One region of the Geobacillus sp. G4 genome, then DNA from elsewhere that is predicted to be linked to it. Evidence: riboswitches for the same ligand, from Rfam matches in the RefSeq annotation. Region 1 holds a riboswitch; each other region holds the start of a gene.
What was found. Region 1 has a riboswitch for cobalamin ahead of ABS784_RS12075 ((2Fe-2S) ferredoxin domain-containing protein). Riboswitches for the same ligand answer to the same signal wherever they lie in the genome.

Region 1 (4,802 bases):
GCTTCGACACCAACGACATCTGCAGACGTTCAAGCTGCACTTATATAACGCATGCTTCCGTCACTCACCGCAAGCCGGCATTTCGATGGACGCGGCCGGTTTTGCCTCTTCGTGTGAAAAACGTCCGACTTGCTTCACGCGGCGGAAAAACTTATGAAACCGTTCATTTGGATGTGCTTGTTCTTGATACTGTTCGATGATTTCTGCCATAACCGCCACAATTTCTTCCGGCGGAATGCCTTCCGCGACGAGCTGGCCGGGATGGGCGTTGCGGCCGACCGTTTTCCCGCCCAAAAACAAATCAAATTTCCCTTTCCGGTACACAAGCCCGATGTCTTCGTGCACCGCGCCGTAGCACGCCATCCCGCAGCCGTTGATGCCAAGCTTCAACTCTTTCGGCAGCGCCATGCCGCCAAACCGGCGCGCCAATTCCTCCGCGTATGGAATGGCGTCTTTTTTCTCTCCATCGCAAAAATCACATGCCTTCACCGTCAGCACATCACCGACCGGCATCACGATCAGTCCGGCGTCAACGAGACGGGCCACAAGCCCATCTGGGTCCTCTGTCAACCGTTCGATTTTCATATAATGATCCGGTGTGTAGGTCATTTTTCCATCCATCCCTACCACTTCCGCAAGCACGATGAGCTGTTCCGGGGTGAACTGTTTATTGGCCACGCCCGGGCTCACCGCCGCTTCCAACAACACGGCCGCCGTCTTTCTTGTTTTCCGTCTCTCTAAAGCGGCGAGCGCGTCTTCGGCTGTTTCTTTCACCCGTTTTGGCGCGGCGGTCGGCTGCCGTTTGGCTGTTTTTGCCAGCGGTGCAGCAAGCGGCAGCAAAACGGCAGCCAGCGGCGTTGGCTCGGCCTCCTTCGTGGCCGCGGCAACAGACGGCGGTCGAACCGCGGTGGCCAAGGCGGTGAAAGCACGATCCTTCTGGTTGTCCCCGGCGAGGACAGCCGCTTCGGACGGTCCTGATGCCCCCGTGCTTCCTTCGTCCTCATCTTCCAGCGGTTTCGTCTGGTCAAGCGCCCACGGCTCCGCTTCTTTGCGCAGCCGTTCATGCGGTTTGAGCGGCTGGACGGCGGCTGCTAGTTGATACTTGCGCTGGTAGCCGCGCGGCGTGATCATCACGCCGTCATGGACGAATGTCGTTGAGTTGCCGATAATCACCGTCGTCAACATGCCGATCTCATGGTCAAGCATATGCGCCAAGTCGGTGAGGACGATATGCTGCCGCTCGCGGTACGCGCTTTTCACCAGACCGACCGGGGTTTCCGGAGACCGATGGCGGAGCAGGATGCGCTGTGCTTCCACAATCTGTCTAGTGCGCCGTCCGCTTTTCGGGTTGTAAAGCGCGATGACAAAATCGGCCGCGGCGGCGGCGTCAATCCGCTTTTCAATCAGCTCCCACGGCGTCAAATGGTCGCTCAAGCTGATCGTGCACGCATCGTGCATAATCGGTGCGCCAAGCAGCGCGGCGCACGAATGGATCGCGGAAATGCCGGGGATGACTTCGACTTCAATCGAGCTGTCTTTCGTCCACCCTTTTTCGATCAGCACTTCATACACGAGCCCGGCCATGCCGTACAACCCGGCGTCACCGCTTGAAATGACGGCGACCGTTTTGCCGCGCTCCGCCCATTTCACCGCCGCTTGGGCGCGGCTCACCTCTTCCGTCATGCCCGTGCTGATGATCTCTTTTCCAGTAATGAGATCGCGCACAAGTTCGATGTACGTTTTGTAGCCAATGATGACATCGCTTTCTTCAATCGCTTCCCGAGCCCGTTTCGTCATATGGTCGACGCTTCCCGGGCCAAAGCCGACAATGAGCAATTTGCCGCCCACTTTACAGCCCCCCTCTCCATATCTCGATTATCATCGACATCCCTAACCATATGCTGTAAATCCCTGTGACCGCACCAAGGACATAAAACAGTCGTTCCCGCTGCTTTGCTTTCCAAAATCCCCACGATAATCCAGCCGCTGTAGCAATCGTCGCAATGAGCAAGCCGGCGACAAACAGCACAAGCTGAAGGACAGCGGCGCTCACACGCACTTTTCCGACCGCGTGGGTGATAATGGCTAGCTGGGTCGGGCTTTCGACGCCAATGCCATGAATGATGCCGATGATCAAGGCGCCAGCCCAACCAACATGCGAAAAAGAACGGCAACTGTCCATTTCCCGCCTTCCCCGCAGCCATCGAGTAACCGTATGGCCGAACTCATAAAGGAGCTGAAACCGGCTTTTCACCTCACCCCGCCGAAAAAGAGAAAAAAGCATCATCCCGCCAAGAAGCACAAGCGTAACGCCAACTAAGAGCTCAATGGCGGCGGCTGACGACTCGGGAAGCCGGGCGCCGACCATGAGCGCCGCCACCCCCATGACAAACACGATTGCTCCGTGTCCAATAGCGTACATGATTCCGAGCGCCAACTGCTGTCTTCGCCGCGACTCGCTTCCGACCATATCCGCAATGGCCGCGACATGGTCGCTGTCCATCCCATGACGCATGCCGAGAAATATCGCTAACATTACATAACTGGCCCATTCCATCATTACGTCCTCCTCTTTCGAACGCCAATAACCGACTCCGTCCCACCAAGACGGGTCAACCCGTCTTCACGGTATTCATACGTCGCCCACGCGCGAAGCGGCTCGCCGTTTTGCAAATGGCGATGGACGACCTCTTTTGCCTTCTCCGGTGTCATCAACCGGTACCAGACGCCATCCGGGTAGACGATCATCACACACGCATCTTGACAGCGTCCGTTGCAGCGCGTCCTTGTTGTATGGACAGCGTCGTCAAGCCCAAGGCGGGCGATTTCCTCGCGCACCGCGGTTGTCACGTCATCTCCGCCATGGCGGAGGCACGTCCCTCCGTTGCAAATGAGCACATGATGCTTCATTCCCCGCAAATCCCACGTCGCCACCAAATCCCCCCTTTTGCTAGAATGGTAGAATGAAATGCGGCAGACGGACGGTTTTTCGACAAAAAAGAAAAAGCACCTCTACAGCAGAGGTGCAGAAAAATGTATACGAAAGCCGTAAACGGCCCAAACAGGGCCCCTAAAGCCGTCATTCTCCCGCACGTCTGCCTATAGTCCCGTAGGCATCCGTCCGATCCAAACAAGGCAGGTCTCCTGACTTAGGATCATCGCTTGGCGGCGTCTTCCCGAAGCATCCTTCAGTGACTTGTTGCCGCAAAGCTCTCCATCACAGTGGCGGGCACCGTGCCGGATTTTCACCGAGCTTCCCTTTTCACCCAAGCCCTAAGCGGGCTAGGCACCTTGTTTGTCTTACCGCCATATATGCGCTGTCATGGAACAAGCATCCGTTTTCATCGTAGTACAACCAATGCGTTGCCGTCAACCGTTTTTTGCCGACAAATCTTTGTTGGCGACGACAACGCCGTCCGCATCAGCGTACACGTACGCCCCTGGCTCCCAGCGGACGCCGCCAAACTCGAGCGCAACGTCGCGGGCGCCTTTTCCTTCTTTTTGGCATTTCGAGCGGGCGTTCCATTTCAACCAGAACGATACATCTCCAACTTGTCCAGGTCTAAGACAAATCCAGCGCCCAGCAATATATCCAATCCTAACAAACCGTTAATCCCCTCATAGTCCATCCCGCTAAAATCAATTTCATACTCTCTTAGCTGGAAAGAATCTAGCTGAATACAGTCTAATTTTTTTGTAAACGCGTACTCTTTCCCACCGATTCCGTAATAAGCCACAATACGATCGCCCGGCTCTACCCGCAAATGAATATCTTCTACTGCATTTTGAGAAATCACTGTTTTCGCCGCACCAGTATCAATCACCATATTATGAATCAACTTAGACCTTCCTTGATAAACGATTTCGATCGATGCAAACAGCAAGCCTTCACGATATTCAATCTGCATAATGAAATTTCCCTCTCAGGCCAATCGCTCCCCGAACTTTTAAAACAATCTCCTTGTGGCTAGTATGATAAACAAGCTGATTCCCTTTCGATTGCAGCAACTCACGAGTTGCATCCTTGTCCGAAACCGTTCCGATAACAGCCACCTCTTCAATGATTTCTTGATCTCCCTCTAAATGGGACTTTAATACTTGTAATTTCACAAATTGATTTGGATACAATGAACGCACTTCCTGCCATTCCATCTCCATCGCCTCAACCTGTTCGTTGTATTGAACGAGACTCGACCGCAGCCGTCAACCATTTTTCGCCAACAAATCTTTGTTGGCGACGACAACGCCGTCCGCATCAGCGTACACGTACGCCCCTGGCTCCCAGCGGACGCCGCCAAACTCGAGCGCAACGTCGCGTGAGCCTTTTCCCTCTTTTTTGCTTTTCACCGGGCATGTGCCGATCGCCATCACGCCAATCGGCATGGCGCCAATTTCCGCTGAATCGCGGATGCAGCCGTGGATGATGACGCCAGCAAGCCCCCTCTCGCAAGCGATTTGCGCCAGCCGGTCGCCTAATAGCGCGACGCGGCGCGAGCCTTTTCCATCGACCACGAGCACCGTCCCCGGCGGCACCGTCTCCAGCGCTTCTCGGACAAGGACGTTGTCTTCAAACACATCGACCGTCGCAATCGGCCCGGAAAACGCCCGCTTTCCGCCGTACGATTGGAACGGCAACTCGCATACTTGCAACTCGTCTAAAAATTGATCGCATAAATCGGCTGTTTTCATTGTCGCTCTCCCCTTTCATGTTTTGCATTCGCCGTCATTCGCCAAAATCCTTCTGCCTCAGCAGTTTTTTGTCGACGATCTTTCATTCGAACGACTGACACGAACGCGGCGAT
Region 2 (4,802 bases), on a different contig from region 1:
GAGCATTCGCTTATATTTCGCATACGCCCATGGGTAGGCGATATCGTCCCAATTCAACACATTCGAGCAACGGCCATTGATGATGCCCGTCGAACGGTTCGGCGCCTCTGGATCCATAATCGGCCGTTTGACTAAGCTGATCGTCATTGTGTCGATTCCTTCCTTTCTCTTTCAAGTATCGTGATGCGCGGCCAACCGCGGACGCCCCTCCCGCACAAGGAAGGGAAAGCCCGACCAAAGGCGTTTGTTGCGCCCCACGGTCAGCTCGCACAAGAATCGCACTCTTCGATCGTCCCCGATGTCGAACGCACGTAATACGTCGTTTTCAACCCCGACTTCCATGCCGTCAAATGTAAATCGAGCAGCTCTTTTGCCTTAATCGTGTTCATGACGTAGAAGTTAAATGAGATGGCTTGGTCGACATGGCGCTGGCGGGCGGCGTTTTGTTTGATGCTCCAATGCTGGTCGATATGGTACGCCGATTTGTAATACCATGTCGTCTGTTCGTTTAAATCTGGCACCGTAACGGGAATCTTATAATCTTTCTTTTCCTCGGCGTATACTTTTAAGAAAATGGGATCAATGCTCGCCGTGCTGCCAGCGATGATCGACGTCGATGCGTTCGGAGCGATGGCCATGATATAGCCGTTGCGCATCCCGTAGCGGGCCACATCTTGCTTCAGCTGATCCCAATCGAGTTCGCCGTGGCTTTGGTAGCCGCGCCGTTCAAAATAAGCGCCCGTCTGCCAGTCCGACCCTGGAAACGCCGGGTAACTTCCTTTTTCTTTTGCAAGCTCCATGCTCGCCTGAATCGCCAAATAAGCGATCGTTTCATACAGCTCGTCGGCATAGCGGACCGCTTCGTCTGACTCCCAGCGAATGCCTTTTAACGCCAAAAGATGATGCCAGCCAAAGGTGCCAAGCCCGACAGCGCGGTATTTTTCGTTCGTCAGGCCGGCTTGCAGAACTGGGATATTATTGAGATCGATGACATTATCAAGCATCCGCATTTGAATCGAGATGAGCCGCGCCAAAACTCCATCGGTCACCGCACGCGCCAAATTGATCGACGATAAATTGCAGACGACAAAATCGCCTGGTATTTTTTCAATGATAATCGTCCCGTCTTTCACATATTGCCGTTTCATCACCGTTGGGCTTTGGTTTTGCGCGATCTCGGTGCAAAGATTGCTGCAGTAGATCATCCCGAGATGGCGGTTCGGGTTTTGCCGGTTCACTTCATCGCGGTAAAACATAAACGGCGTCCCCGACTCAAGCTGGCTGCGCATGATGCTTTTCATCACTTCAATCGCCGGCACTTTCTCTTTCGACAGGCTCGGTTCGTTGACGCATTGCCAATATTTCTCGCGAAAACTCCCGCGCCCTTTTTCCTCATCATAAAAGTCTTCCAAGCTAAAGCCCATCACCTTCCGCACTTCATGCGGATCAAACAAATACCAGTCGCCTCGCTGTTCGACCTGCTCCATGAACAAGTCCGGAATGCACACGCCGGTGAACAAATCATGCGTCCGCAGCCGTTCATCGCCGTTGTTGAGCCGCGCGTCCAAAAACGCGAAAATGTCTTTATGCCATACATCCAAATAAACGGAAATGGCCCCTTTGCGCTGCCCCAACTGGTCAACGCTCACCGCTGTGTTGTTCAGCTGCTTCATCCACGGGATGACGCCGGAAGAGACCCCTTTAAACCCTTTGATGTCGCTGCCGCGCGAACGGATTTTGCCTAAATAGACGCCAATGCCGCCGCCTGATTTGGACAAATTGGCGATGTCGGTGTTGCTGTCATAAATTCCTTGCAAGCTGTCATCGACCGTATCGACAAAGCAGCTTGAGAGCTGGCCGTACGATTTCCCGGCGTTGGCGAGCGTCGGCGTCGCCACCGTCATGTATAAGTTGCTTAACGCCCAATACGCTTCCTTCACGAGCGCAAGCCGCCGTGTGGCCGGTTCATTCGCCATTAACGTCATGGCAATGACCAAAAACCGCTCCTGCGGCAGTTCATACAGCCGCCGCTCATAATCGCGCGCCAAATACCGGTCCGCGAGTGTGCGCAGCCCGATGTACGTAAACAGCTTGTCCTTCTCCGGATCAAGAAACGCACCGATGGCATCAATTTCTTCTTTCGTATAACGTTCAAGCAGCAGCGGACTGTACACCCCTTGTTCCGTCAGGGCGGCAAGCAGCGAATAGAAATCGCCGTACCGCTCGCGCTCGTCGTACCCGCGATGCCGCGCCGCTTCACGGTACAATTGCCGCAAATACAGCCGCGCGCACACAAACGTCCAGTCCGGCTCCTCTTCGCTTATATACGATAACCCCTCCAAGACAGCCGTCTGATACAACTGTTCAACCGTAACCGTTTCTTTTCGCGAGACGAGCTGCCAAACACGCTCGACATATTCATCAAGCGACAGGCGGCCGAATCCAGCCGCGGTCCGATGGATCAGCGATGCAAACTCTTCACGTGAAAAAGAAATCGGTTTCCCTTGGTCATCGATGATGATCATTTTCGTCAGCACGGTCATTTGCTTCCCCTCTCCTCCAATAAAAAATCCGCTCGGGCAAGCGAGCGGATGAAACGACAGACGGAAAAAGGCAGACGAACTCCTTCTCTTTTTCCCTATCGTTTCATCTTCCCACACCCCGAAGAACATGAAACGTTCCAAGCAAGGCAGGTCTCCTGACTCGTGCATCGTCCTACTTTGGGGCCTTCCCAGCGGCGCGCCGAATGGCTTTTGCTGCCAGTGGCCATCCCATTTCGTCCGCACATACAGTTGCGGGGGCAGTTCCGGATTCGCACCGGATTCCCTATTAAGTCCAAATGGACACCGTTGCTTGGTCAAACCATATGTAGTTGTATAAAAAGGACCGCAAACCAATATATAGTATTTAGCATCCTGATGGAACAAGCATATACCAAAACCGGGAAAATTGCAAGAGCGGGGAAAGTAAATTTTTCTTTTCCGCCCAAAATCGTTTTTTGTTCACACTCCGTTCATAAAAGCGTGCTACGATTCACATGTACGAATCATCACAAGGAGGGAGCACAAAATGGGAGCAAAACATCAAATCGCACCCGACCATCAAGAGTGGGCGGTGGAAGCGCACGGATTGGTGAAAACATTTGGCGGCCATCGGGCCGTCGACGGTCTCAACTTACGCGTGCGCGCGGGCACGGTTTACGGGGTGCTTGGCCCTAATGGAGCTGGCAAGACCACAACGATCCGAATGTTGGCAACGTTACTGCGCCCGGACGCCGGTTCGGCCAAAATCTTTGGCTACGACATTGTGAAACAACCGCAAATCGTCCGGCAATTAATCGGTGTCACCGGCCAATACGCTTCCGTCGACGAAACGCTCAGTGCGACAGAAAATCTGATGATCTTTTCTCGCCTTCTCGGCCTAAGCCGAGCGGAAGCGCGGCGGAAAACGAGCGAATTGTTGGAGGAATTCAGCTTGACGGAAGCGGCGAAACGGCCATTGAAGCATTTTTCCGGCGGCATGCGCCGGCGTCTTGATCTCGCCGCCAGCCTCATCGCCCAACCGCCGCTTATTTTCCTTGACGAACCAACAACCGGGCTCGACCCGCGCACGCGCAACCAAATGTGGGAAACGATCCGGCGACTGGTCCGCATGGGGACAACCGTTCTATTGACAACCCAATATTTGCAAGAAGCGGATGAATTGGCAGACCGCATCGCCGTCATCGATCACGGCCGGGTCGTGGCCGAGGGAACACCCGATGAACTCAAGGCATCTGTCGGACAGTCGTCATTGCAAGTCAAGCTGCGGCAGCAACAGGAGATCGAAACGGCGCGGCGCATCATCGAGCACGTTCTCCGCGTCAAGTCGACGGTATCCCCAGAAACCGGAAACATTACGGCGCCGATGGCCGATCCCGATCATGTGACAGACTTGCTCGTTGCTTTGCGTCAAGAGGGCATCCACTTAGCTGAACTAAGTGTGCAAAAACCGACTCTTGATGAAGTCTTTCTGACCATTACTGGCCATGGTGTGAAAAAAAACAGAGATGAATCCAACGTTCTAGAGGAGGGAGCGGTGAGATGAAACACATGTCCCCACAATCGACGGCTCATCGACAGCTGAAAAACCGGGCAAGCTTTTCCCAAGCTGTGCGAAATTCGCTGACGATGGCCTATCGCGGTTTATTAAAGGTGCGGCGCACGCCGGAACAACTATTTGACATCACCTTTCAGCCGATCATTTTCACCTTGATGTTTACCTACGTCTTTGGCGGAGCCATCGCGGGAAATGCGCATAACTACTTGCCGATGATCATTCCAGCGATTCTGATCCAGACGTTGATCGGGGCTTCCGTCGTTTCAGGGGTTCAACTGCGCGAGGATATGGACAAGGGTGTATTCGATCGCTTTAAGTCATTGCCGATCGCCCGCATTTCCCCGCTGGCAGGAGCGTTATTAGCCGATGTCGTCCGCTATGTCATCGCCGCCGTGCTGACCTTTGCCATGGGGTTTCTCGTCGGCTACCGTCCGGAAGGAGGCATCACCAGTGTGGCGCTTGCAGTCGTTTTCTCCATCGGATGCGCGTGGGCCATCAGCTGGATCTTTGCCTTCTTCGGCGTCATAGCCCGCAATGCGGCGAGCGTACAGGGAATTTCCATGTTGGCGCTGTTTCCGCTTATGTTTCTTTCGAATGCGTTCGTACCGGTCAAGACAATGCCGGACTGGCTGCAATGGATTGCCAAGGTCAATCCCCTTTCCCATATGATCACGGCGGCCCGTGAGCTGGTGAACCATGGAACA
Region 3 (4,802 bases), on a different contig from region 1:
CGGCGTTCCAAGCGCCGCTGTTTTTCCTTCTTTTAACACAAGCACCCGGTCGCAATATAAGCTAGCGACGTTCATATCGTGAAAGACGGCGACGACCGTCAAATCGCGGGAGCGGGCAGCTTCCGCGAGCCGGTCCAAAAGCCGGACTTGGCCGCTCACATCCATATGGTTCGTCGGCTCATCCAGCAAGAGCAGCTGCGGCTTTTGGGCAAGCGCCCGCGCCAAATAGGCGCGCTGCCGCTCGCCGCCGCTTAGCCGCTCAAGCGGCTCATCGATTTTGTCAGCCAAGCCGACCGCACGAAGCGCTTCTTGAACCGCGGCTTCATCCTCTTTCGTCCACGTCGGAAACAAGCCGCGCTGATGAGCGTAACGGCCGAGCGCCACCGTTTCTCTCACCGTATAGCCGGGCGCCGCCTCCGCCGTCTGCGGCAGGACAGCGGCAAACCGCGCCCATTGCTTCGCAGACAGCGCCAAAAGCGGCTGGCCATGAATCTTGATCTCACCGCTGGCAAGCGGAAGCTCTTTGCAAATGAGTTTCAGCAGCGTCGTTTTTCCGCTGCCGTTCGGCCCGACGATGCCAAACAGCTCCCCTTTTTCCACGGAAAACGTCACACGATCAAGCACTTGCTTTGGTCCATACCGATGCGATACGGCCCGCACCTCAAGCATCATCATCCCATCTTTCGCTTCATTTTTCGGAAAAACAAGACGGCAAATAGCGGGGCGCCGATCAGCGCGGTGATGACGCCGATCGGCAGTTCGCGCGGTTCAATGATCGTCCGCGCCGCCACATCGGCAAGCACAAGAAACGCACCGCCATACAAGAGAGACAGCGGCAGCAGCACCCGATAGTTTGGCCCGCACACAAGCCGAACCATATGCGGAACAACGAGCCCAACAAAACCGATCGTCCCGGACACCGACACCGCCGCGCCGGTGAGCAGCGCCGCCGCCGTCAAAATGATGACTTTTCGGCGCGTAACATCAACGCCGACATGAAGCGCCGCCGCCTCGCCAAAAGCAAACGCGTTCAACTCGCGGCCGTTGGCGAGAAGCACCGCCGCGCCGATGAGAAAAAACGGCAACAAAAGCCCGCTGTATTTCCAGCCGCGCATCGCGACGCTTCCCATCAGCCATGAGATGATTTGCCGCAATTCTTCCCCGGTCAAAGCGATCATCAGTGAAATGAAGGCGCTGAAAAACGCGCCGAAGATAATGCCGGCTAAAATGATCGTCTCAACCGACAGCTGCGGCTCAACCGCGCGAGTGAACGCCAAAACGGCGACAAGCGTCGCCATGCCGCATAAAATGCTCACGATCGGCAGCGTGAACGTGCCAAAGAGCGGCCATTGCCAGCCGAGAAAGATGACGAGCACCGCCCCGACCGAGGCGCCGGACGAGACGCCGAGCGTATACGGATCGGCGAGCGCATTTTTCAGCAACCCTTGGAACGCCGCGCCAGCCAGCGCCAATGACGCCCCGACCAAAAAAGCGAGCACGACGCGCGGCAAGCGGATCGCCATCACGATCGGCACCCAATCGGCCGGAATGTCAGACGGAAGCGGCATACCAAACCATTCGGACGCAAGAATGCGAACAATAGAAGAAAAGGGAATCGACAGCGATCCTGTCGATATCCCTACGAGCAACGATAACATGGCCGCCGTGACGGCCAATATATACATCCACGTTTTACTTGAACACATCCGGGTAAACGGCTTTGGCAAGTTCCTCGACCCCTTCGACAAGGCGCGGACCCGGGCGGCTTACTAAGTCGGTGTTGACGTCATACACCCGCTTGTTTTTCACCGCCGGCACGTCTTTCCAAGCAGCGCGCGCAAACACTTGCTTCGCTCCGCCGTATGTCGTGATGATCACATCCGGCTTATAGGCCACTGCTTTTTCTTCCGTCACCATCGGCCAGCCTTCCAAGCTGCCGGCGACGTTTTTCGCTGAAATCACTTGAAGCATCTCATCCATAAACGTCCCTTTGCCGGCCGTATACAGCTGCGGCGGCGGCGACACTTCAATCCAGACGTTCGCTTGTTTGTCCGCCGGGATTTGTTTCGCTTTTTCTTGAATTTGCGCAAGCTTCTCTTTCATCTCATCAATCACTTGCTTCGCTTTGTCCGACGCCCCGGTCGCTTTGCCGATCAATTCGATGGACGCATACACATCGTCGAACGACTTCGCGTCATTCACGACAAGCACGGTGATGCCGGCGTCTTTCAATTGCTTGAGGCCATCGCGCGAGTTATGGGCGCTTGACGCGTGGGCCAAGACAAGATCCGGTTTGAGCGAAATGATTTTCTCGACGTTGAATTCCATGCCGCCGATTTTCGTTTTCGTTTTGACGTCTTCCGGGTAATTGTCAAAATCGCTGACGCCGACGATCTTATCGCCCAACCCCAACGCATAGGCGATTTCCGTATTGCTTGGGATGAGCGAGACGATCTTTTTCGGTTCCGCTTTGATCGTGACATCCTCGCCAAGCCCGTCTTTCACCGTCACCGGAAACGCCGCTTGTTCCGTTTTCGGTTCTTCTTTTTTCGCTGGCTGGGCGTTGCTATTGGCTCCACCGCTGCAGCCGACCAGCACGGCGGCCAGAAGGAAGAACACCGCCACCACCGCCGGCCATGTCCAACGTTTCATCCGTCATTCCCCCTTCAGTGATGTATGTACAATAAAAAACGCCCATTCCGCCTAAATCTGGGAATGAGCGCGAAACAGACCGCCAATGGGCACAACAATGCCCTATGCGACTGTTTCCGCGTCTCACCCCCCGAAGATTCGGAAACTGCGGCAAGCAAGGCAGGTCTACTGGCTCATGCTTCATCCTACTCTGAAGCCTTCCCGTACGGAAAACAGCGCAAGCCATCCGTCCGTACAGTGGCGATTTCATTTCGTCCGCATTGACAGTTGCGGGGACAGCTCCGGATTCCCACCGGATTCCCTATTAAGCCTTTTCGGCGCCTTGCTGCGAGTTGATTTAGTTATCGGATATGGACATTTTTATATTAAAGCAAGGCCTGGCATTTGACAACTGTGAATTTACAGTGGGCTGGCGGCAGGCGGTCATCGATCACTTTTGCGGTCAGGCAGCTCGGCTCCAGTGTCCGTGTTTTGTACGGAACGCCGCATGCGCCGTTGCATCGAGCTCCGCGATGTCAAATGCCGCCATGTTGCCTATTCATCGATTCCCACAAACCTCATCTTTTGAGTTTCTTCCGGCTGCGGAGAAACGTTCCTTTTCCATATGTCGCTAAAAAAATTAGGAAAGACGCCCCACCTCTGGCACGGCGTCTTTCCCCGATACAACCTTCATCTCGTCACTGTTGAATATATTTGTCAAACACAAACCCGAAATCCTTCACCGTATAGTTCTTTTTCGCTTCCGTCAGCCAGCAAAAAGCGTATTCATTCACGGCCTGAAAATCCGCCGACACATTGACGCCGTCGCCGCGCATGTTGGCAAACACCTTGACCGCCAGTTCCAAACTCCGCTCAGCATAGTGGAATTTCATTTCGTTTTCATGGCAAATCTCCGCGATCGCCAGCAGCGATTTATACAAATCTTTCAATTCCTCAATATGCTTTTTATGCACATCAATCGAATAGCAGTGCGACCCGATTTTAAATTTGATTTCCGCGTCCAAGTCGACCGTCCCGGCTGTTTCGAGCGACACGTCGGAAATCGGATGCTTATAGTAATCGTAGCGGCGCAGCGTCCGTTTTTTGCTCGCAGCGCTCGTGCCGTCCAGATGAATGAGCGCGCGGTTAGTGAAGCAATACTCATCCGATTTCGATTTGATAAGAAAATAGATTTTTTCTCCATCCTCGTGCATCACATAATCATCGGCATCTACTTTGTCATAGTCTTTCGGTTGAATAACCGAGCCGATGTCGCTTAGCCCAAGCACATCGGCGGCGACTTTTCCAAACATGCTCATGTTCCCCCGGCTCCTTCCATGTTTTATCGGCGCCCGCCTATTGCGGATGAACGGTGTTTTGCCTTAACAAGGCGCCGTACTCTCATTCGTAATACGTCGCGATCGAAAAAATGTTTCATCGTCGGCAAAAAACGAAAGACCCAACGCCTTTTATGACGGCGTCAGGCCTTACAAGCAACTACAGTTCCCCGCTTAGACGGGAGTCTTTGTTCGTGAGTCGCAAAAAGACCAGATAAACGAGTCCAATCGCGATCCAAATCAATCCTAGCTTTTTGCTGAGCGGGTCCAGATTCATCCATACATAGCCGATGATAACAAAACCGATGAGCGGAAACAAGAGATGATTAATATAATCGTTACTCTTTTGTTTGCGCAAGAAATAGTTCATCACCGACACATGCAAAAAGAGGAAAGCCGTCAGGGCGCCAAAGTTGACAAGCGAAGCGAGTTTATCAATTTGTGAGGCGAACACCGTCGTGACAATGAGCGAAATCACAGCGACAAGCAATGTGCTGACGTATGGCGTTTGAAATTTCGGATGCACTTTAGCCAGCACACTGGGCAGTTTACGGTCGCGACCCATGCTGTACAAAATGCGGGAGATGGCTGCTTGGGCGACGAGCGCGTTCGCGATCCCCCACGAAAGCGCGGTGGCGACGATCGTTGTCCATTTCAGCCATGGTCCGCCTGCCAGCTCCGCAATCTGATAAAACGCCACGTCCGCGTTTTTAAACGTCGTATAATCAGGCCAAATGAGAGCGGCGACCCATGTTTGCACGATGAAAAGCGCACCGACAACGAGCAAAGCGAAAATGATCGCTTTGCCGATCGATGATTTCCCGTCCCTTGTTT

Region 2: another riboswitch for cobalamin. It lies ahead of ABS784_RS02245 (ribonucleoside-diphosphate reductase subunit alpha); the one in region 1 lies ahead of ABS784_RS12075 ((2Fe-2S) ferredoxin domain-containing protein).
Region 3: another riboswitch for cobalamin. It lies ahead of ABS784_RS05335 (ABC transporter substrate-binding protein); the one in region 1 lies ahead of ABS784_RS12075 ((2Fe-2S) ferredoxin domain-containing protein).

Annotation. Positions count from the first base shown of each region.
Region 1 is NZ_JBEPJY010000009.1:46,580-51,381, forward strand. It holds gene cobJ (precorrin-3B C(17)-methyltransferase) at 61-1,848, opposite strand; gene ABS784_RS12070 (HoxN/HupN/NixA family nickel/cobalt transporter) at 1,850-2,557, opposite strand; gene ABS784_RS12075 ((2Fe-2S) ferredoxin domain-containing protein) at 2,560-2,934, opposite strand; cobalamin riboswitch at 3,118-3,309, opposite strand; partial or broken gene ABS784_RS17360 (RraA family protein) at 3,370-3,510, opposite strand; gene ABS784_RS12085 (retropepsin-like aspartic protease) at 3,528-3,908, opposite strand; gene ABS784_RS12090 (hypothetical protein) at 3,898-4,152, opposite strand; gene rraA (ribonuclease E activity regulator RraA) at 4,204-4,689, opposite strand.
Region 2 is NZ_JBEPJY010000001.1:449,168-453,969, forward strand. It holds gene ABS784_RS02240 (ribonucleotide-diphosphate reductase subunit beta) at 1-147, opposite strand, end outside; gene ABS784_RS02245 (ribonucleoside-diphosphate reductase subunit alpha) at 261-2,543, opposite strand; cobalamin riboswitch at 2,672-2,867, opposite strand; gene ABS784_RS02250 (ATP-binding cassette domain-containing protein) at 3,070-4,086, shown strand; gene ABS784_RS02255 (ABC transporter permease) at 4,083-4,802, shown strand, end outside.
Region 3 is NZ_JBEPJY010000003.1:216,952-221,753, reverse strand. It holds gene ABS784_RS05345 (adenosylcobinamide amidohydrolase) at 1-675, opposite strand, end outside; gene ABS784_RS05340 (FecCD family ABC transporter permease) at 672-1,727, opposite strand; gene ABS784_RS05335 (ABC transporter substrate-binding protein) at 1,693-2,652, opposite strand; cobalamin riboswitch at 2,794-2,992, opposite strand; gene ABS784_RS05330 (PH domain-containing protein) at 3,330-3,944, opposite strand; gene ABS784_RS05325 (APC family permease) at 4,129-4,802, opposite strand, start outside.